Regions from separate parts of the Variovorax sp. PAMC26660 genome, predicted to be linked through region 1. Evidence: riboswitches for the same ligand, from Rfam matches in the RefSeq annotation. Region 1 holds a riboswitch; each other region holds the start of a gene.
What was found. A riboswitch is a leader RNA that binds a small molecule or an ion and turns the genes downstream of it on or off. The one in region 1 is predicted to bind glycine.

Region 1 (6,880 bases):
TTCGCTCAGTTCCTGTGACACCCATTGCCCGAAGGTTGGCGACTTGCGCCGAATGTCCACAACCACATCGAGCACCGCGCCACGCACCACACGCACCAGCTTCCCCTGCGGCTGCTGAATCTGATAATGCAGCCCCCGCAAAACCCCCTTCACAGAGCGCGAATGGTTGTCCTGGACAAATTCGACATGCTTGCCGACGGCGTCGTCGAAAGCCTTCTGGTTGAAGCTCTCGAAGAAGAAGCCGCGTGCGTCGCCGAACACCTTAGGTTCGATCACCAGCACGTCAGGAATAGCGGTGGGCGTTACCTTCATGACCGCACCTTGTCGTTCAGCAGGTGCTTGAGGTATTTGCCGTAACCGCTCTTTTCGAGAGGGGCTGCGAGCGCCTCGAGCTGCTCAGTGGTGATGAAGCCATTGCGCCACGAAATTTCTTCGGGACATGCAATCTTGAGCCCCTGCCGATGTTCCAACGTGGCAATGAACTGCCCCGCCTCGAGCAGGCTGTCGTGCGTGCCGGTGTCGAGCCACGCATAGCCGCGCTGCATGATCTGCACGTTCAGTTGATCGCGATCAAGGTACTCCTGGTTGACCGCCGTGATCTCCAGCTCGCCGCGCGCACTGGGCTTCACAGCCTTGGCGATGTCGACCACCTGGTTGTCGTAGAAGTACAGCCCCGTCACCGCATAGCTGCTCTTGGGCTTCAGCGGTTTTTCTTCGATGCTGCTGGCCTTGCCCTTGGCATCGAACGCGACCACGCCATAGCGCTCCGGGTCCTGCACGTGATAGGCGAACACGGTTGCCCCCGACGTCTTTGCATCCGCATCGGCGAGCAGATGAACGAAATCATGACCGTAGAAAATGTTGTCGCCCAGCACCAGTGCGCTAGGCGAATTGCCCACGAACTTGTCGCCGATGATGAACGCTTGCGCCAGCCCGTCCGGACTCGGCTGCACCGCGTACTGCAGGTTGATGCCCCACTGGCTTCCGTCCCCCAGCAACTGCTGAAACCGCGGCGTGTCCTGCGGCGTGCTGATGATCAGAATGTCGCGCATGCCGCCCAGCATCAACGTACTGAGCGGGTAGTAGATCATCGGCTTGTCGTACACCGGCAGCAGCTGCTTGCTGAGCGCCAATGTCGCGGGGTGCAGGCGAGTGCCCGAGCCACCGGCCAGGATGATGCCTTTGCGTTGAGTTGTGGTCATGCGTTTCTTCTCGTGTGAATCTCAGAGCGTCTCGCGCAGCATGCGCGCAACGCCTTCCTGCCAAGGCGGCAGGCGCAGCCCGAAGGTGGTCTGCAGCTTGGTGGTGTCGAGGCGCGAGTTGTGCGGCCGCGTAGCGGGCGTCGGAAACGCGCTGGTGGGTACGGCTTCGACGGCCTGCGGCCCGGCCTTGAGTTCGACACCGGCCTGCTGCGCCATCTCAAGCACGAATCTCGCATAGCCGTACCACGATGTCTCGCCACCCGCGATCGCGTGATAGAGGCCTGCCTTGGCCGGGTCCTGCAGCGTGGAGCGAATGGCGTGCGCCGTCACGTCGGCCAGCAGCTCTGCCCCGGTGGGCGCGCCGAACTGGTCGTCGATGACGGTCAACCGGTCACGTTCCTTGGCGAGCCGCAGCATGGTCTTGGCAAAGTTGCCGCCGCGCGCGGCGTAAACCCAACTGGTGCGAAAGATCAGATGCCTGGCGCAGTGCGCAGCCACCAATTGCTCGCCTTCGAGCTTGGTCTGTCCATACACGCTGAGCGGACCGGTCGCATCGTCTTCCTTCCAGGGCTTGCTGCCGCTGCCATCGAAAACGTAGTCGGTGGAGTAGTGAACCATCAGCGCACCGATCTGCTGTGCGGCCTCGGCCACCACGCCCGGTGACGTGGCATTCAGCTTGCGCGCAAAGTCGGGCTCGCTCTCGGCCTTGTCGACAGCGGTATGCGCTGCTGCATTGACGACCACGTCAGGACGCACCTTGAGCACCGTCTCGGCCAGTTGCTCGGGACAGCTGAAGTCGGCATTGAAATCTGTGCTGTCGAAATCAAGCGCGACCAATTCACCCAATGGCGCCAGGCTGCGCTGCAGCTCCCAACCGACCTGCCCACCCTTGCCCAGCAACAACAACTTCATGCAGCAGCCTTCGCGTCGTATTGCTTCTCCACCCATTCACGGTACGCGCCGCTTTGCACATTGCGCACCCATTCGCCGTTCGCGAGATACCACTCGACGGTCTTGCGAATGCCGGTGTCGAAGGTGTCTGCGGGCTTCCAGCCGAGTTCGCGCTCGATCTTGCGCGCATCGATGGCGTAGCGGCGGTCGTGCCCCGGGCGGTCGGTGACGTAGGTGATCTGCTCCTTGTACGGCTTGCCATCCGCCTTGGGGCGCAGTTCGTCGAGCAGCGCACACACGGTATTGACGATCTCGATGTTCGGCTTCTCGTTCCAGCCGCCGACGTTGTAGGTTTCACCCAGCTTGCCAGCTTCGAGCACCCGACGGATGGCGCTGCAGTGATCCTTCACGTAGAGCCAGTCGCGCACCTGCATGCCGTCGCCGTACACGGGCAGCGGCTTGCCGGCCAGCGCGTTGACGATCATCAGCGGGATCAGCTTCTCGGGAAAGTGGAACGGCCCGTAGTTGTTCGAGCAGTTGGTGGTCAGCACCGGCAGGCCGTAGGTGTGGTGCCAGGCGCGCACGAGGTGGTCGCTGGCGGCCTTGCTGGCCGAGTACGGGCTGTTGGGCTCGTACTTGTGTTCCTCGGTGAAGGCCGGGTCGGTCTTGGAGAGCGAGCCGTAGACCTCGTCGGTGGAGACGTGCAGGAAGCGGAAGGCCGCCTTCTGGTCGGCCGGCAGCGCACTCCAGAAACCGCGCACGGATTCGAGCAGGCGGAAGGTGCCCAGCACGTTGGTCTGGACGAAGTCTTCCGGGCCGTGGATCGAGCGGTCGACGTGCGATTCGGCGGCGAAATTCACCACGGCGCGCGGCTTGTGCTCGGCCAGCAGGCGGTCGAGCAGCGCGCTGTCGCCGATGTCGCCCTGCGCGAAGATGTGATTCGGGTTGCCCTTGAGCGACGCGAGCGTTTCCAGATTGCCCGCGTAGGTCAGTTTGTCGAGGTTCACGACCGGCTCGTCGCTGTTCGCGATCCAGTCGAGTACGAAATTGGCGCCGATGAAGCCAGCGCCGCCGGTAACCAGGATCATGGGGTCCCCTGTTGTTGTGAAACGATTTGCCCTTCGACAAACCAACAGGCGATTATCCCATCGGCCAGAGGGGCCCAAGCCGCAGGTTTGGCGCTGGCGCAAGCCCCGCCTACAATCGCCCCACTGCAGGAGAGCGGGCCACCCCGGTGGCCCTACCGAAGGCGCAAACTCCCATAAACGCTCAGGTCGGTCCGAACAAGGGATCTGTACTGCACCAACTGAAATGCCGTCTGGAGAGCCACCACGCCACGTGGTGCACCGAAGGAGCAAACCCGCTGCGGGTGCAGCAGGGTGAATCTCTCAGGTACCGAGGACAGGGGGAGCGGCAACTTGGACGGCGGTCGTCCGGTTGCTTGCTATTGATTAAATAGCACACCACGCCCGCCATTCAAGCGCTACAACCTCAAAGGTACTTGAAATGCGCGTGATCGTTCTTGGCGCCGGCCTGCTCGGCGTGACTTCGGCTTACTACCTCCAGCAACTCGGCCACGAAGTGACCGTCATCGACCGGCAGGCCACGCCCGCCGCCGAAACCAGCTTCGCCAACGGCGGGCAGATCTCGGTCAGCCATGCCGAACCCTGGGCCAACCCGAGTGCCCCGCTCAAGGTGCTGCAATGGCTGGGCAAGGAAGACGCCCCGCTGCTGTTTCGCATCCGCGCCGACATGCGCCAGTGGCTCTGGGGCCTGCAGTTCCTGCGCGAATGCACGCCAGCGCGCACCCGGCACAACATCGAGCAGATCGTCCGTCTGGGCACCTACAGCCGCGACACGTTGCAGCAGTTACGCCACGACACCGGCCTGAACTACGACCAGCGCACCCAGGGCATCCTGCATTTCTATACGACGCAGAAGGAATTCGACGGCGCCCTCAAGCCCGCCGAGCAGATGCGCGCCCTGGGCTGCGAGCGCCTCGTGATCTCCGCCGACGAAGCCGTGAAGCTCGAGCCCGCCCTCGCCCACATCCGCCCGCAACTGGCAGGCGCCACCTACACGGCCGAGGACGAATCGGGCGATGCCAACCGCTTCGCGCGCGAACTCGTGGGCCTGGCCGCTGCGGCCGGCGTCAAGTTCCTGATGAGCCACACGGTGACCGCCCTGCGTGAAGCCGGCGGCAGCATCGACCACGTCGAAGCCACCGACGCCGAAGGCCGTTTCCAGCGCATCCGCGGCGACGCCTTCGTGCTCGCGATGGGTTCGCTGAGTCCCCTGTATGCCGCGCCTCTCGGCATCCGCCTGCCGATCTACCCGGCCAAGGGCTACTCGGTGACGCTGCCGGTGAAGGATGCCTCGAAGGCCCACCAGGTCTCGCTGACAGATGACGAATTCAAGCTCGTGTTCTCGCGCTACACCTCCGAATCGGGCGACCGCCTGCGCATCGCCGGCACGGCCGAACTCAACGGCTACGACCGCGACCTGAACCGCGTGCGCTGCGAAGCCATCGTGCGGCGCGTCGAAGAGCTCTTCCCCGGCGCCGGCGACACCACGCAGGCGCAGTTCTGGACCGGCCTGCGCCCCGCCACACCGAGCAACGTGCCGCTGATCGGCAAGACCAAGCTGCCGAACCTGTACCTGAACACCGGCCACGGCACGCTCGGCTGGACGCATGCCTGCGGCTCGGGCAAGTCGATCGCGCGGATCGTGAGCGGGCTCGCGCCGGAAGTCGATTTCGCGTTCACGGGCATGCCGGCGCCCGCGCCGCGCGCACTGCAGCCAGCCTGAGCGCGTCGTTCTTCGCTCGCTCAGTCGTTGCTGGTGAACACCGTCAGCACGCCCGTGTACCCATACAGATGGTGCCGGGCGATCTCGCCTGCAGCGAAGAAGCCGACCAACGGCACGTCGCCCAGCGCGTGGCGCACGATCTGCAGTTCGGCACCCGGCGCGCCGAAATGCGGGCCGCCGCGCCCGGAGCAGCTCACGTACACCGCCCCCGCAATGCGCCGCGCCGGATGCGGTGCGGCCTCCGCCTCGCCCGCCGCGACGGCGCGTGCGGTGGCCAGCGTCTGCTCTTCCGGTTCCAGCTCCTCGCGGATTTCCGCGCAGATGCGCATCAGGTCGGCGCGCGCGGCCTGCGCATTGCGGCGGCAGAAGGTCAGGCGCATACCCGCTTCGGCGTTGTCGGCAATCGCGATGCCGCGCCGCGTCGGGTCAAGGCCGATGATGTGGCGCACCAGCACGTCGGCGCCCAGGTCGCCCGTACGGCGGATGCCGTCGCTGCCCGCGTCGGCCAGGCCGACCAGCGTGCTGCGCACCGCGTCGATGGCTTCCTGTGGACGGTCGAGTGACACCTGCAGATCGGCCAGCAGCACGTCGAGCGCAGGCTCGCCATCGAGCTTGAGCAGCAGGTTGCCGTCGGCCTCGGTGATCTCGCGCTCGCGCACGGCGCCTGAGCGCAGCGGCTGGCAGCCCTGCGTGACGCGCGACACCAGCCGCACGTCCTCGCCGAACACCACGCCCGAGAGGCCGCCCGAAAAAACACCACCCGCCGCGCCATGGCCGCGGATATTGCCGTTGCCGCCGACCGCGAACTGCAGCGCGCTGCCTCGGCCCGACGAGAGTCCGCCGAACAGGTAGCCGGTGTCGGTGCGGCCCGCCATCTCGGCGATCAGTTCCGACAGGTCAGGCGTGGCCGGGTCGGCATGCACGAGCGCGGTGTGCGCCTCGAAGCCGCTCATTTCTGAGTTGCCCAGCGGCGCCACGCCCGAGAACACGCGGTACTGGTCGCTCGGCAAGGCGCAGAGCATCAGGCTCATGCCGGGCTCGTCGAAGTACTCGGCGTTGTTGGCCGACACGCCGATGCCGACCGTGCCCGACCAGTCGGTCACTTCGGGCAGCTCGGCGCTCAGGTGGTCGAGGATTTCCTGCGCCTCGCTCGCATAGTGGTCGGTGATGTAGAGCAGCCCGAGCGTCGGCGAGGACGCGTAGTCAGGCAATGCCATCTGTGCGCGCAACTGGGCCAGCACAAGGCCGGCCGCCATGCGCCATTGCGGATGGGTGGCATGACCAGAGGGAAACAACTTCATGATGCGTGCCGACCCGTTCTCTTCAAAAAAAGTATGTGTATGACGTCAGCGCCGGCTGGCGGTTCGCTTGCGCGCGGCGGTCGACGTCTTTTTTTTGGCGGCGGGTGCCGCCGTCTTCTTCGCGGCAGCGGCAGGCTTGCGGGCGGCCGCTGCCGGCTTGCCCATCACCTTGCCGACCACATCGGCCAGCGGCTGGGCCATGGCTGGCACCTTGAGCTGGGCCGCATCTTGCAGCGCCGAGCTGGCGATCTGCTGGAACTGTTCGGTGAGCGAGCCCCACCACTGCATCGGATCGACCACGCCATCGGCGGCGGCGCCAGCCTTGGCCGAGGCCGGCTTGCTGCGCGGCTTCTTCGGCGACGGTGCTTCTTCAGGCTCGGCGTCGTCCTCGACTTCGGCCGGTTCAGGCTCAGGTGTTGCCGCAGCAGCCGCAGGTGCCGGCGCCATTGCAGCCGCCTGCTTGGTGAACGCGCTGGCGATGTCTTCCATCCGCACGTTCATGCCGCGCAGCGTCGACAGCGTCATCTTCTGCACTTCGAGCGCCTGGATCGTGGCCTTGAGCGCATGGCCGTTCTGTTCGAGCCAGTACTGGACGGTCTTGAGTTCCTGGATGCGCTTGTCGACCTCTTCCACGCTCAGCGTGGGCGCAACCCAGCTCGCGAGGCTTGGAATCCCGGG
Region 2 (6,880 bases), 1.9 Mb from region 1:
AGGCCACGAGCGCGGAGCTGGGCGTGATCATTCCGCCGTCGATCCCGATGATCCTCTACGGCGTGAGCGCCGAAGTGTCCATCGGCGAGCTGTTCATTGCGGGCTTCGGCCCCGGCATCCTGATCAGCCTGGCGTTGATGCTGTTCGTGTGGGTCTACTGCAAGTGGAAGGGCTGGGGCAAGACCGACGGCGAAGGCCGCATGCCCTTCGGCCGCGCGCTGTGGCAGGCCGGCTGGGCGCTGTTGATGCCGGTGATCATCCTTGGCGGCATCTACGGCGGCGTCTTCACGCCGACCGAGGCCTCCGCCGTGGCGGTGTTCTACGCGCTGGTGGTGGGCATGGTGATCTACCGCGAGATCAAGCCCAAGGACCTGTACACGATCTTGCGCAAGTCGGTGATGTCGTCGGCGGTGATCATGTTCATCATCGCCAACGCGGGGTTGTTCGCGTTCCTGATCACCCGCGCGGGCGTGCCCGACGCCATTGGCCACTGGCTGCAGGAAGTGCTGAAGTCGCCGGCGATGTTCCTGCTGGGCGTGAACGCGGCGCTGTTCGTGATCGGCATGTTCATCGAGACCAGCGCGGCGATCATCGTGCTCGCGCCGATCCTGGCGCCGGTGGCGGTGCACTTCGGCATCGACCCGGTGCACTTCGGGCTGATCATGGTGGTGAACCTGGCCCTGGGCATGATCACGCCGCCCTTCGGCGTGAACCTGTTCGCGGCCTGCACCGTGGCGCGCATATCGCTGGACCGCATCGTCAAGCACCTCGTGCCTTTCGTGCTGGTGATCATGGCGTGCCTGATGGTGATCACCTACGTGCCGTGGGTCTCGCTGGCGCTGCGCGACCTGGTCTACGCCAAGTAGTCGCGGCGCAGGTACACGCTGGGCGGCATGCCCAGCGTGCGCCGGAACATCGCGGTGAAGGCGCTCGGGCTCTCGTAGCCATGCGCCAACGCCACCTCCAGGATCGACGCACCCGCCGCCAGTTGCGGCAGGCTCAACAACAGCCGCGCCTGCCGGCACCACGCGCCGAAGTTCATGCCGGTCTCGCGCTGGAACAGGCGCGCCAGCGTGCGCGTGTTCATGTGCAGCCGCAGCGCCCAGTCGTCGAGCGTCGCGGGCAGCGACGGGTCGCGCACCAGTTCCTCGCACAGCACCGCCAGCCGGGCGTGGCGCGGCATCGGCACGTGCAGCGACAGCGCGGGCGCGGCCTCGATCTCATCGAGGATCAGCTCCATCACGCGCTCGTCGCGGCTGCCCGGCGCGTAGTCCAGCGGCAGCGACACGGCCGTGACGATCAGTTGCCTGAGCAATGCGCCCACGCGGATCACGCGGCACTCGCGCCCGATGTCGGCGCGCGTGCCGGGCTCGACGAAGACGGTGCGCATCTTCACCTCGCCCGCCATGCGGATCTGGTGCTCCATGCCCGGCGGCACCCAGACGCCACGACCGGGCGGCACCACCCAACTGCCGGCCACGGCGCCGACGATCATCACACCCGAGATCGCATGGATGAGCTGGCCGCGCCGGTGCGTGTGCGGCGGAATGAAGGCGTCGCCATCGGGGTCGGTCGCCAGCACCGCGACGGCCCGCGGGGTCGACTCGCCTTGTTCGGGGCGCAGATTCAGTTTGTCCATTTCTCGACGATGCTTGTTGATTCGTAGCGAGAACATCTTCGCACGCCTTCCTACGATGCCTTTCCTCTCAGGAAATCAATCAAGGAAGCGATCGAATGAACAAGCGCCGACTCGGGCTGCTCACCGGCACCCATGCCGTCAATGACCTCTATCAGGGCCTCGTGCCCGCCCTGCTGCCTTTCATGGTGCTGGAACGCGGCTACAGCTACACGGCCGTGAGCGGGCTGATGCTGGCGGCCACCGGGCTGTCGAGCGTGGTGCAGCCGCTGTTCGGCCTGTACGCCGACCGCCATCCGCGCAGCTGGCTGGTGCCGGTGGGCTTTCTGGTGGCGGCGCTGGGCGTGGTGCTGGCGGGCATCAGCCAGAGCTACCTGCTGACCTGGATCGCCATTGCGCTGTGCGGGCTGGGCATTGCGGCGTACCACCCGCCCGCGACGGTGGCGGCGCGCGCGGCCGGCGGCGCGTCGCAAAAGGCGATGAGCGTGTTCTCGGTGGGCGGCACCATCGGCGCCTCGTTCGCGCCGGTGCTGGCGGCCACGGTGGTCGGCGGCGGTGGCCTGTCGCGCAGCTACCTGCTGGGCGTGCCGGCGGTGGCGATGGGCGTGGTGTGGGTGGTGGCCAATGCGCGGCGCGGCGCGGGCGCCGCAGCGGCAGCGTTAGCCAGGAAGCAGGCCGGCAGCGAGCTGTTGAAGCCCCATAACGACTGGCGCGCCTTCAGCCTGCTGGTGGCAACCATCGTGGGCTGGTCGATTCCCTATGTGACGGTGCTGTCGATGCTCTCGCTGCGCATCACGCGTGACCTGCATGGCACCACCTTCCAGGGCGCTGCGGCACTCACCTGCTTCACCGCCTCGGGTGCGGTGGGCGTGCTGCTCGGCGGCTGGCTCGGCGACCGCCTCGGCCGCATGGGCACGATCCGCAGCGGCTACCTGCTGGCATTGCCGGCCCTTGCATGCCTTGTGCTCGCGCCGACGGCCGGCTGGGCGCTGGCCTGTACCGCGCTGCTCGGCCTGGCGATGTTCCTGCCGTTCGCGGCTCAGGTCACGCTGGCGCAGGACTACCTGCCGCGCAACCCGGCCACGGCCAGCGGCATCACGCTCGGGCTGGCGCTGTCGGTGGGCGGGCTGGTGTCGCCGCTGTTCGGCATGCTGTCGGATGCGCGCGGCCTGGGTGTCACGCTGACCGCGGTGCTCTGCGTGCTGTGCGTCGCGACCGTGCTGGCCTTGCGGCTGCGCAACCGGGCACCGGTGATCGCGCCGGTCGACCTCGAAGGGGCCGCGACCGCCTGAACGGGCGCCGGTTCGGCCCACAGCGGATTCACTGCCAGAATCGGCGTCGCGTTCGACGCTGATAACTGACAAAGAGGGAAACCGCGCCATGAATCGATTCGTCACCTGTCTTCTTGCCGGGGGCCTGCTGTCCACGGCAGCCTTTGCTGCCACGCCGGCAGCGCCCACGACGCCAGCCGCCCCGGCAACGCCTGCGGCAGCGACGCCGGCACCGGCACCCGCCGCGGCACCTGCGGCGGCGCCCACTGCCGGCATCGCCGAAGTGGAAACCGCCGTGCGCGCCTGGGCCGCAGCCTGGTCCGCCCGCGACGTGGACCGCTACCTTGCAGCCTACGCGCCCGACTTCACGCCAGCCCGCAACCAGGACCGCAAGCGCTGGGAAGCCGATCGCCGCGCCCGCATCACGGGCAAGTCGAAGATCAGCGTGACCATCGACGACCTGGTGATCAGCGTCAACGGCCAGACCGCCAGCGCCCGCTTCAAGCAGGTCTACCGCGCCGACAAGCTGAACCACACCGACCGCAAGACGCTGGAGCTGCAGCGCGTGGGCAACCAGTGGCTGATCCGCAAGGAAAGCATCGGCGCCTGACCCGCGCCAAGAGCCGGCGACGATTTTTCCCCTGTAAGGGAAATAGGTTCATGAAGATGTCACCGCCGGCCACGATGCTGCAGCCCTCGACCTCCGAAAGCTGTGGCTGCCATGTTTCCCACCAAGACCGACAAGGCGCGCGACGAACTCCAGGGCGGCCAGCGCACGCTCAGCCAGCGTGAGCGCGCGCTGCTGCTGATGGCCGACGGTCGGCGCTCGCTGACCGACTTCAGCCCGCTCTTCACGAACCGTGGCGAAGCCGAGCAGGCGATCCACACGCTGGTGCAGCGGGGCTATCTGGAAGACCCGCAAGCCGCCGCCGCCGTTGCCGCCGCGCAAGCGACAGCCCAGGCCGCTGCGGCTGCGCAGCCCGCCCCGCTGGCCGCCGCCGAGCCGATCCGCATCGCAACCTCCACCGACACCTTCGACGGCAAGCGTTCGCTGGCAACCACGCGCATGTTCCTGTTCGACATCTGCGAGCGCATGTTCGTGCGGCGCGATCCGAAGTTCGCGCTGCAGATGCGCGACGCCCTGCGCGAAGCCCGCGACCGCGAGGCCATGCTGACCATCGCCGCGCTGATGCTCAGCGAAATCGAGAAAACCGCCGGCCCCGAGCGCGCCGAATCGCTGCGCGAGCGCATCGACCGGTTGCTGCCGCCGGCCGAGGTCGTGCACTGAAGCCTGAAGCTGCGGTCCGCGCGATCCACTACACTCGCCCGGGTCAGGAGAGAGCCCCGCACGACGGGGCCGCCGAAGGCGCAGGGGATTCCCGAACGCTCAGGCAAAAGGACTGACAAGGCGCCAGTGCAAACCGGCGTTTCCTTGCTGGAGAGAGGCCGTTGCATGCATTGCACCGGCCCACCGAAGGAGCAAACCCCGATCGTGGGGCGAATCTCTCAGGTAAAGAGGACAGCAGGGGTAGCCCGTGGCGTTGCAGCCATGGATTTCGACTGCCCCTTTGGAGTGCCCCGTGGCCGCTTCCTCCGCTTCCGACGCCCAACTTCTCAAGACGCCGCTCTACGACCTGCACGTGGAACTCGGCGCCCGCATGGTCCCCTTCGCCGGCTACTCGATGCCGGTGCAATACCCCGCCGGCCTGATGGCCGAGCACAAGCACACGCGCGACGCGGCCGGCCTGTTCGACATTTCGCACATGGGCCAGTTGCGCCTGGTCGGGCCCGACGCGGCCGCCGCCTTCGAGACCCTGATGCCGGTCGACGTGATCGACCTGCCCGCCGGCAAGCAGCGCTACGGCCTGCTGCTGAACGACGAAGGCGGCATCCTGGACGACCTGATGTTCTTCAACGAAGGCAACGGCTCGATCTTCGTGATCGTGAACGGCGCCTGCAAGGTGGACGACATCGCCCACATCCAGCGCCAGATCGGCGCGCGCTGCGACGTTCAGCCCCTGCCCGACCACGCGCTGCTCGCGCTGCAAGGCCCGCAGGCCGCCGCCACGCTGGCGCGGCTGTCGCCCGGCATCGAGCGCTTCGTGTTCATGACCGGCGGCGCGGTGCAGATCGGCGGCATTGCCGCCTTCATCACCCGCAGCGGCTACACCGGCGAAGACGGCTTCGAGATTTCGGTGGCCGCCAAAGATGCCGACGCTCTGGCCCGCCTGCTGCTGGCCCAGTCCGAGGTCAAGCCCGTCGGCCTCGGTGCGCGCAATTCGCTGCGGCTCGAAGCCGGCCTGTGCCTGTACGGCAACGACATCGACACCACGACCACGCCGGTCGAGGCCTCGCTCAACTGGGCGATGCAGAAGGTGCGCCGCGCGGGCGGCGCGCGCGAAGGCGGCTTTCCGGGCGCGGCCAAGATCCTGGCGCAGCTCGCCGCAGTCACGGCAGGGGCCGCCGGCCACACCGACCACGACACGCTCAAGCGCAAGCGCGTGGGCCTTGTCGCCCTCGAGCGCATTCCGGTGCGCGACGGCACGGTGCTGCAGTCCTTCGAGGGCCAGGACATCGGCGTCGTCACCAGCGGCCTGCTCGGCCCGACGGCCGACCGCTGCATCGCCATGGGCTATGTGGCCACCGCCTTTGCCGAACCCGGCACGCGCGTGCAGGCCATCGTGCGCGGCAAGCCCGTGCCGATGGAAGTCTCGACCATGCCTTTCGTGCCGACCCGCTACTACCGCGGCTGAACACTGCAGACCCGGCTAGGCTCTGCACCCCGATTCATTTTTTCCACGAGGAGTTTTCCCATGAGCATCAAGTACACCAAGGACCACGAATGGGTGTTGGCCGAGGGCGGTGCCGCCACCGTCGGCATCACCCTGCACGCGCAGGACGCGCTGGGCGACGTGGTGTTCGTCGACCTGCCTGAAGTCGGCAAGACCTTTGCGCAAGGCGAAGTCGCCGGCGTCGTCGAATCGGTCAAGGCCGCCGCCGACGTGTTCATGCCCGTGTCGGGCGAGATCACCGAAGTGAACGAAGCGCTGCGCGCCGATCCGTCGCTTGCCAACAGCGACCCGCTGGCCAGCGGCTGGTTCTTCAAGGTCAAGCTGAGCGAACCCGCGCAACTCGACGCGCTGCTCGACTCGGCCACCTACGACAAGTTCGCCGCCGAATCCTGATCCACCGCGTTCCCCCGCCTTTCCTTCTTCTCCCCAAGCCTTCACCGCCATGCCGATTCCCGCCCTTCCCTCTTTGCAAGAACTAGAGAACGCCGAAGAATTTCTCGCCCGCCACATCGGCATCGATGCGGCGGACGAGGCGCGCATGCTGCCGGTGATCGGCTCGGCGACGCGGGCGGAACTCATCGACGGCATCGTGCCCGCGGCCATCCGCCGCACCAGGCCCATGCGCCTGCCCGCACCGGTGACCGAAGCCGATGCGCTGGCCGAACTGAAGGCGATGGCGTCGAAGAACAAGGTGTTCAAGAGCTTCATCGGCCAGGGCTACTACGGCACGCACACGCCGGGCGTGATCCTGCGCAACGTGCTCGAAAACCCCGCCTGGTACACCGCCTACACGCCCTACCAGGCCGAAATTTCGCAGGGCCGCATGGAAGCCCTGCTCAACTTTCAGACGATGGTGTGCGACCTCACGGGCATGGCCATCGCCAACGCATCGATGCTCGACGAAGCCACGGCGGCCGCCGAGGCCATGACGCTCGCCAAGCGCAGCGTGAAGAGCAAAAGCAACGTGTTCCTGGTCTCGGGCGACTGCCATCCGCAGACCATCGAAGTCATCAAGACGCGCGCCGCGCCGCTGGGCATCGAGGTCAAGGTGAGCACCGTGTCCGAAACGCTGCCGCACCTGATGGTGAGCGGCGAGTTCTTCGGCGTGCTCGCGCAATACCCCGCCACCACCGGCCACGTGCACGACCTGCGACCGCTCGCGGGCCACGCGCACCAGTGCG
Region 3 (6,880 bases), 820 kb from region 1:
CATGTTGTCGGCAATGCCCCAGCCGGTGATGAAGAGGTTCCAGCCGCCCTTGTCGACCGGGTCCTTCTTGGCGCGGCGCGTGACCAGCGTGGGCCAGTCCATCGACTGCATGTCGACGTTGAAGCCGGCCTGCTTGAGCAGTTGCGCCATCACCGGCGGAAACTTGTTGAGCACCGCGAAGTCGGCCGGGTACATCAGCACCACGGGCTTGCCGTCATAGCCTGCTTCCTTGAGCAGCGCCTTGGCTTTCTCGAACTGCGGCTTGCCGGTGAAGTAGCCGGTCTTGTCGGACGCGAAGGCCGAGCCGCAGGGGTAGATGGAAGCGCAACTGTTGTACAGCTCCTTGTGCACGAGCTGGGCGCGCATCAGCGCCTCTTGGTTGATGGCCATGAAGGCGGCCTGCGCGATCTTGGGGTTGTCGAAGGGCGGGATCAGGTGGTTCAGGTGCAGCGCGAACGAGCCCTTCGACACGGGGCTGTCGAGCGTGATGGCGGGGTTGTTCTTGAGTGCGGTGTACTGCTCCGACGGCACCCACTCGATCATGTCGACCTCGCCGTTGGCCAGCGCATTGGCCTGCGTCTGCGCGTCCTTCAGGACGATCCATTCCATGCGGTCGACGTACACGTTCTTGCCGCCGGCCGTGCCGGAGGGCGCCTCGGCGCGCGGCACGTACTTGGTGTTCTTCAGGTAGACGATCTTTTCGCCGGGGCGGTATTCGTCCTTCTTGAAGATGTAGGGGCCGGAGCCGGTGGCGTCGTCTATCTGCTTGTCGGCCGGGGTGGCGGCCACGCGCGCCGGCATGATGAAGGGCGGGTTCGACGAAGGCTTGCTCAGCGCGTCGAGCACCATGCCGAAGGGCTCCTTGAAGACGAACCTGAAGCTGTTGGCATCGACCGCCTCGGTCTTGTCCATGGCGGCGAACATCTTCTGGCCCAGGCCGTCGCGCTGGCCCCATCGCTTGAGCGAGGCGAGCACGTCGTCGGAGGTGACAGGCTTGCCGTCATGGAAGGCCAGGCCCTTGCGCAGCGTGAAGTTCCAGGTCTTGCCGTCGGCGCTGGTCGTGTACTTGTCGACCATCTGCGGCAGCACCTTGCCCCGCTCGTCCACGCCGAAGAGCGTGTCGTAGACCATGTAGCCGTGGTTGCGCGTGACGAAGGCGGTGGTCCAGATCGGGTCGAGGATCTTCAGGTCGGACTGCGGCACGAGGCGCAGCACCTTGCCCGCATCCTGCGCGAAGCTGCTCGCCGAAGCGGCGGCAAACAGCGCGCCCGCGAGGAGGGTTGTCATCAGGTTTTTTTTCGACAGCATGCTTCAGTTCTCCGGTGGAAGGAATGGGGAAGGTGTGAACGTGAAAAGGCTTCGGCCACGCGCGGGCCGCCGCCGCGGCAAAGCCGATGGCAGGGATGCGCGAGGCGCTCGGATGAAAGTCATGGACACAGGCTCCGGAAGCGAACAAGGACACCCCGCGCGTTGGCGCGGCGTGCCCCTGCTGTCCTTTGGCCTGAGAGATTCACCATGCGCGCACATCGCACATGGCTTGCCCCTTCGGCGGCTGCCCTCGGCACCTTGAACGGCGCCGGGCAACGCTCTCCAGCGTTAGAAAAAATCCAGTCTTGGGACCTGAGCGTTCTGGGCTATCGCCTTCGGTAATGCACTAACTCGAAGCATCGAGCCGGCATTTCTCCTGGATCGATTTCTCTAAGCAGTTTGTGTGCCACTCGGGCCGCTCAGGCCTGATGGCACGCCGAAAAAACTACTGCATGCCGCCGCCGCAGAAGTCGAGCCCTTCGGTCGAGTCGTCGGTGAAGCTGACGGTGGTGCGCTTGTTGGCGCTGGGACCGGTGTTCGCGGGCCAGTCGCTTTGCAGCCATGTGTAGCGCCACGCATAGGGCTCGCCTGCCTTGGCGGGCTCGTCGTAGGCAATGCGCAGGCTGCCGCGGCTTTCGTCGTGGCAGTGCTGCGAGGTCTTGTAGTCCTTCTCGCTGAAGCAGGCGCGGATCGATCGCGAACACCAGTAAGGAACACCTTCGTGCGCGGCCTTGGCCGGCTGACCCGGCGGCGTGTCCAGCGGCACGAAGTCGGCCGTGACGAAAGACGCGCCACCACCCGAGTAGCTTTCGGACTGGCGCTGCGTCACGGCCGCGGCCCAGCGGCCTTCGGCCAGTGGATAGAGCGCCGGCGCGAGGCTGAGATACACCTCGGGGTCGTCGCTCTTGCGGTCCTGCTGCAGCGAGGCCACGTAGTTCGAGAAGTCGTGCAGGCGATCGAGCTGCCAGGCGGCGGTGGCGGCATTGCGCTTCAGGCGCGCCATGGCCAGCGGCTTCTCTGAAATGACCACGTAGTCGCCGGGCGCGCCACCGCGCGGCCGGTGCAGCGTCAGCGCCTGGGCGTCGCAGGGCTGGGGCAGCAAGGCGCACAGGTGGGCACGCCACTCGGCATCGACGGACTCCGGCGCCTTGACCGCAACGAAGACCTGCGCCGAAGGCGCGGCCATGGCGGGGCCCGCGAGCCCCAGGGCGAGGAGCAAGCTGCCGGCGCCGACGGTGAGGAGTTTTTTCATGCGCGAATGGTAGCCAGCCGTCATCGCCCTATGAGTTAAAACCGCCGCGTGAACACGACCGACTCTCCCCTCCCCCGCCCCCTTCTCCAGATCCAGGACCTCGGCTTCGCATATCCGGGTCAACCCGCACTCGCCGCCGACTGGAACGCCTCCATCGGCCCGGGTGTCACGCTGCTGTACGGCGACACCGGCACCGGCAAGTCCGCGCTGCTCCAGGTGATCGCCGGCCTGCTGCCCGCCACCGGCCGGTTGACCGCGGCCGGCGCGCGACTGGACAGCGCACCCGAGGCCTATCGCCAGAACGTGTTCTTCGTCGATCCCACGACGGACCGGTTCAACGAAGTCACTCCCCGCGAATGCGCGGCCACCCTGAACAAGGGCAACCCGCATTTCAGCGAAGAAAAGTGGCAGGCCCTGGTCGAAGGCTTCGCCCTGAGCCCGCACCTCGACAAGAAGATGTACATGCTTTCGACGGGTTCGAAGCGCAAGGTCTGGATGGCGGCCGGGCTGGCGTCGGGACGCCCGCTGCTCCTGCTGGACGAGCCCACGGCCGGGCTCGATGCCGCGTCGATCCGCTGCCTGTGGGCCACGCTCGCCGGCTTTTCGGGGCAAGCCTCGCAGGCTGTGCTGGTCGCCAGCGCCGCGCGCGTCGACACGGTCCCGCTCGCGGCTTGCATCGACTTGCCGCTGCATTGACACAGGCCGCCGCGGGGTGATCCGGCCGTGAAATGGCATCTCACCGGCGCGCCCGGCGACAATCGGCGGTTCTGGCGGTCAGATCCCGCCTGAACTCCCTGCCACCCGACAACACAGCATTACGGAAGCAAGCGCATGAGCTCGAAGCAACCCACCATCGTCTACACCCTGACCGACGAGGCGCCCCTGCTGGCGACCTACGCGTTTTTGCCCATCATCCGCGCCTTCACCCACCCGGCCGGTATCGACGTCGTCACCAGCGACATCTCCGTCGCGGCCCGCGTCCTCGGCGAGTTCCCCGAATTCCTGAGCGACGACCAGAAAGTGCCCGATAACCTCTCCGAGCTGGGCAAGCTCACGCTCAAGCCCGAGGCCAACATCATCAAGCTGCCCAACATCAGCGCCTCGGTGTCACAGCTCAAGTCCGCGATCAAGGAGCTGCAGGACAAGGGCTACAAGATCCCCGACTACCCCGAGAACCCGACCACGGACGAGGCCAAGGACATCCGCGTGCGCTACAACAAGTGCACCGGCAGCGCGGTGAACCCGGTGCTGCGCGAGGGCAACTCCGACCGCCGCGCGCCCAACGCGGTGAAGGAATACGCGCGCAAGAACCCGCACAGCATGGCCGACTGGAGCCAGGCCTCGCGCTCGCACGTCTCGCACATGCACGGCGGCGACTTCTATCACGGCGAAAAGTCCATGACCCTGGACCGCGCGCGCAACGTCAAGATGGAACTGCTGACCAAGAGCGGCAAGACCGTCGTGCTCAAGTCCAAGGTCGCGCTGCTGGACCGCGAGGTCATCGACTCCATGTTCATGAGCAAGAAGGCGCTGCTGGACTTCTATGAAAAGGAGATCGAGGACGCGCACAAGACCGGCGTCATGTTCTCGCTGCACGTCAAGGCCACCATGATGAAGGTCTCGCACCCCATCGTGTTCGGCCACTGCGTGAAGATCTTCTACAAGGAAGCCTTCGAAAAGCACGGCAAGCTGTTCGACGAGCTGGGCATCAACGTCAACAACGGCATGGTCGATCTGTACAACAAGATCGCCACGCTGCCCCAGAGCACGCAGGACGAGATCAAGCGCGACCTGCACGCCTGCCACGAGCACCGCCCCGAACTGGCCATGGTCGACTCGGCCAAGGGCATCACCAACTTCCATTCGCCCAACGACGTGATCGTGGACGCCTCCATGCCCGCGATGATCCGCAACGGCGGCAAGATGTGGGGCGCCGACGGCCGCCTGAAGGACGTCAAGGCCGTGATGCCCGAATCGACCTTCGCCCGCATCTACCAGGAGATCATCAACTTCTGCAAGTGGCACGGCGCCTTCGACCCCAAGACCATGGGCACCGTGCCCAACGTCGGCCTCATGGCCCAGAAGGCAGAGGAATACGGCTCGCACGACAAGACCTTCGAGATTCCGGAAGACGGCGTCGCCAACATCACCGACCTGGACACCGGCGAAGTGCTGATGAGCGAGGACGTGGAACAGGGTGACATCTGGCGCATGTGCCAGGTCAAGGACGCCGCGATCCGCGACTGGGTGAAGCTGGCCGTCAACCGCGCGCGCAACTCCGGCATGCCGGTGGTGTTCTGGCTCGACGCCTACCGCCCGCACGAGGCGCAGCTGATCACCAAGGTCAAGATGTACCTGCACGAGCACAACACCTCGGGCCTGGACATCCAGATCATGAGCCAGGTGCGCGCCATGCGCTACACGCTGGAACGCGTCGTGCGCGGCCTGGACACCATCAGCGCCACCGGCAACATCCTGCGCGACTACCTGACCGACCTGTTCCCGATCATGGAACTGGGCACCTCGGCCAAGATGCTGTCGATCGTGCCCCTGATGGCCGGCGGCGGCCTGTACGAAACCGGCGCGGGCGGCTCGGCCCCCAAGCACGTGCAGCAACTGGTGGAAGAAAACCACCTGCGCTGGGATTCGCTGGGCGAGTTCCTCGCGCTGGCCGTGAGCCTGGAAGACCTGGGCCTGAAGACCGGCAACGCACAAGCCAAGATCCTGGCCAAGACGCTGGACACCGCCACCGGCAAGCTGCTGGACAACAACAAGAACCCCTCGCCCAAGACCGGTCAGTTGGACAACCGCGGCAGCCAGTTCTACCTGGCCATGTACTGGGCCCAGGAACTGGCCGCGCAGACCGATGACACGGCGCTGCAGTCCAAGTTCAAGAAGCTGGCCGAGTCGCTCGCAGCCAACGAGAAGAAGATCGTCGACGAACTCGCGGCCGTGCAGGGCAAGCCGGTGGACATCGGCGGCTACTACCTGGCCGACCCGAAGAAGTTCGAGGCGGTGATGCGCCCGAGCGCAACGCTCAACGCGACGCTGGCTTCGGCACAGGGTTGATGCAAGAAGGGGCTGCGCAGGCAGCCCCTTTTGTTTGAAAGGCAGACCACCATGAAACATGGGTTGTTGATTGCCGTTGCGCTGGCGGCCCTCGCCGGCGCGGCCCACAGCGCCGAAAACTGCGAAGACCTGCGCGCCCGGATCGAGTCGAGCATCGCCGCGGCCGGCGTGACGCGCTTCACCGTGACCGTCGTCGATGCCAACGCATCGGCAAATGGCCAGACCGTGGGCAGTTGCGAACTGGGCAGCAAGAAGGTGATGTACGAGCGCGATGTCGGACCCGGCCCGTCCGCTGCGCGCCCGACCGTCGCGCCGATGCTCACCGAGTGCAAGGACGGCACGGTGTCCGTCGGCGGCGACTGCAGGAAGTAGCAGCGGGCATCGCTTCCTCCCGCGCTGCCTTGCGGGTCAGCCGCAAGTCTCCGGCTCGAGAAGCCCCTTCTGCATGCCCTCGCGAACGGCCTGGGCGCGCGACTTGACGGCCAGCTTGCGGAAGATGTTCTTCACCTGGGTATCGACCGTGTGGAGCGATCGATGGCTCGTCTCGGCGATCTGCCGGTTGCTCAGGCCCTGCGAAATCATCCGCAGCACCTTGATCTCTCGCGGCGACAGCAATCGCCGTGAGCGGTCCGGACCGGAGGACAAGGCCTTGCGCGTGCGCGTCGCCTTGACGGGCACTGGCGCCGGCTTCTCGGGCGCGATCTTCGACCCCAGGATGCGCCGCGCGAGCCGGGACGCCATCGCGGTTTCGCCCTGCGCGATCAGGCGCATCAGGAAAGCGAGGTCGCCCTCGTTCGCCTCGGTGAAGAGCGAGCCGACGGCGCCCGCGGCCGCTGCTGAGTCCGCGAGCAGGTCATGGTCGTCGGCCACGGTCCACTCCATGGGCTCTTCGGGCTGCAAGAAAACCCTGGCCACAGGCGCTGCGGGCCATGCAATGGCGCCTTCGATCCGCACAGGAGCCTCGGTTGCCGCATCGGTTGGTTGAGGAAGTGCGATCCAGTACTGCGGCCCTGTCGTGCGTGCCGCCCTGAAGCGATCGGCGCGGGCCGCGATGGTGTTGTTCTGGCGAAAGGCTTCGGGCTTCAGCAGCGCGGGAAGGAGCGGCATCTTCGAGTTGATGGAACGGGCCGCCCCGTCCCTGCCTTCTGTCTCGGGCTGCTTCCACGCGAGGCCGCACATCTGCTCCACCAGGCGCGATCGCTTCCTGATCGCCGCGATGCGCGCCTGCGCGCCCCAGCGCTTGACGCCCAG

Region 2: linked by a shared signal. The riboswitch ahead of gcvT (glycine cleavage system aminomethyltransferase GcvT) and the one ahead of H7F35_RS15825 (D-amino acid dehydrogenase) in region 1 are both predicted to bind glycine.
Region 3: linked by a shared signal. The riboswitch ahead of H7F35_RS19545 (ABC transporter substrate-binding protein) and the one ahead of H7F35_RS15825 (D-amino acid dehydrogenase) in region 1 are both predicted to bind glycine.

The regions. Positions count from the first base shown of each region.
Region 1 covers NZ_CP060295.1:3,318,961-3,325,840, reverse strand. The annotation lists gene rfbC (dTDP-4-dehydrorhamnose 3,5-epimerase) at 1-312, opposite strand, end outside; gene rfbA (glucose-1-phosphate thymidylyltransferase RfbA) at 309-1,202, opposite strand; gene rfbD (dTDP-4-dehydrorhamnose reductase) at 1,224-2,114, opposite strand; gene rfbB (dTDP-glucose 4,6-dehydratase) at 2,111-3,181, opposite strand; glycine riboswitch at 3,298-3,398, shown strand; glycine riboswitch at 3,402-3,508, shown strand; gene H7F35_RS15825 (D-amino acid dehydrogenase) at 3,600-4,901, shown strand; gene H7F35_RS15820 (FIST C-terminal domain-containing protein) at 4,922-6,202, opposite strand; gene H7F35_RS15815 (PhaM family polyhydroxyalkanoate granule multifunctional regulatory protein) at 6,248-6,880, opposite strand, start outside.
Region 2 covers NZ_CP060295.1:5,225,121-5,232,000, reverse strand. The annotation lists gene H7F35_RS24690 (TRAP transporter large permease) at 1-866, shown strand, start outside; gene H7F35_RS24685 (AraC family transcriptional regulator) at 854-1,639, opposite strand; gene H7F35_RS24680 (MFS transporter) at 1,735-2,928, shown strand; gene H7F35_RS24675 (DUF4440 domain-containing protein) at 3,017-3,517, shown strand; gene H7F35_RS24670 (hypothetical protein) at 3,629-4,195, shown strand; glycine riboswitch at 4,230-4,320, shown strand; glycine riboswitch at 4,333-4,440, shown strand; gene gcvT (glycine cleavage system aminomethyltransferase GcvT) at 4,488-5,660, shown strand; gene gcvH (glycine cleavage system protein GcvH) at 5,721-6,092, shown strand; gene gcvP (aminomethyl-transferring glycine dehydrogenase) at 6,142-6,880, shown strand, end outside.
Region 3 covers NZ_CP060295.1:4,137,483-4,144,362, reverse strand. The annotation lists gene H7F35_RS19545 (ABC transporter substrate-binding protein) at 1-1,287, opposite strand, end outside; glycine riboswitch at 1,480-1,604, opposite strand; gene H7F35_RS19540 (hypothetical protein) at 1,754-2,560, opposite strand; gene H7F35_RS19535 (ATP-binding cassette domain-containing protein) at 2,609-3,256, shown strand; gene H7F35_RS19530 (NADP-dependent isocitrate dehydrogenase) at 3,392-5,629, shown strand; gene H7F35_RS19525 (DUF1161 domain-containing protein) at 5,681-6,001, shown strand; gene H7F35_RS19520 (helix-turn-helix transcriptional regulator) at 6,038-6,880, opposite strand, start outside.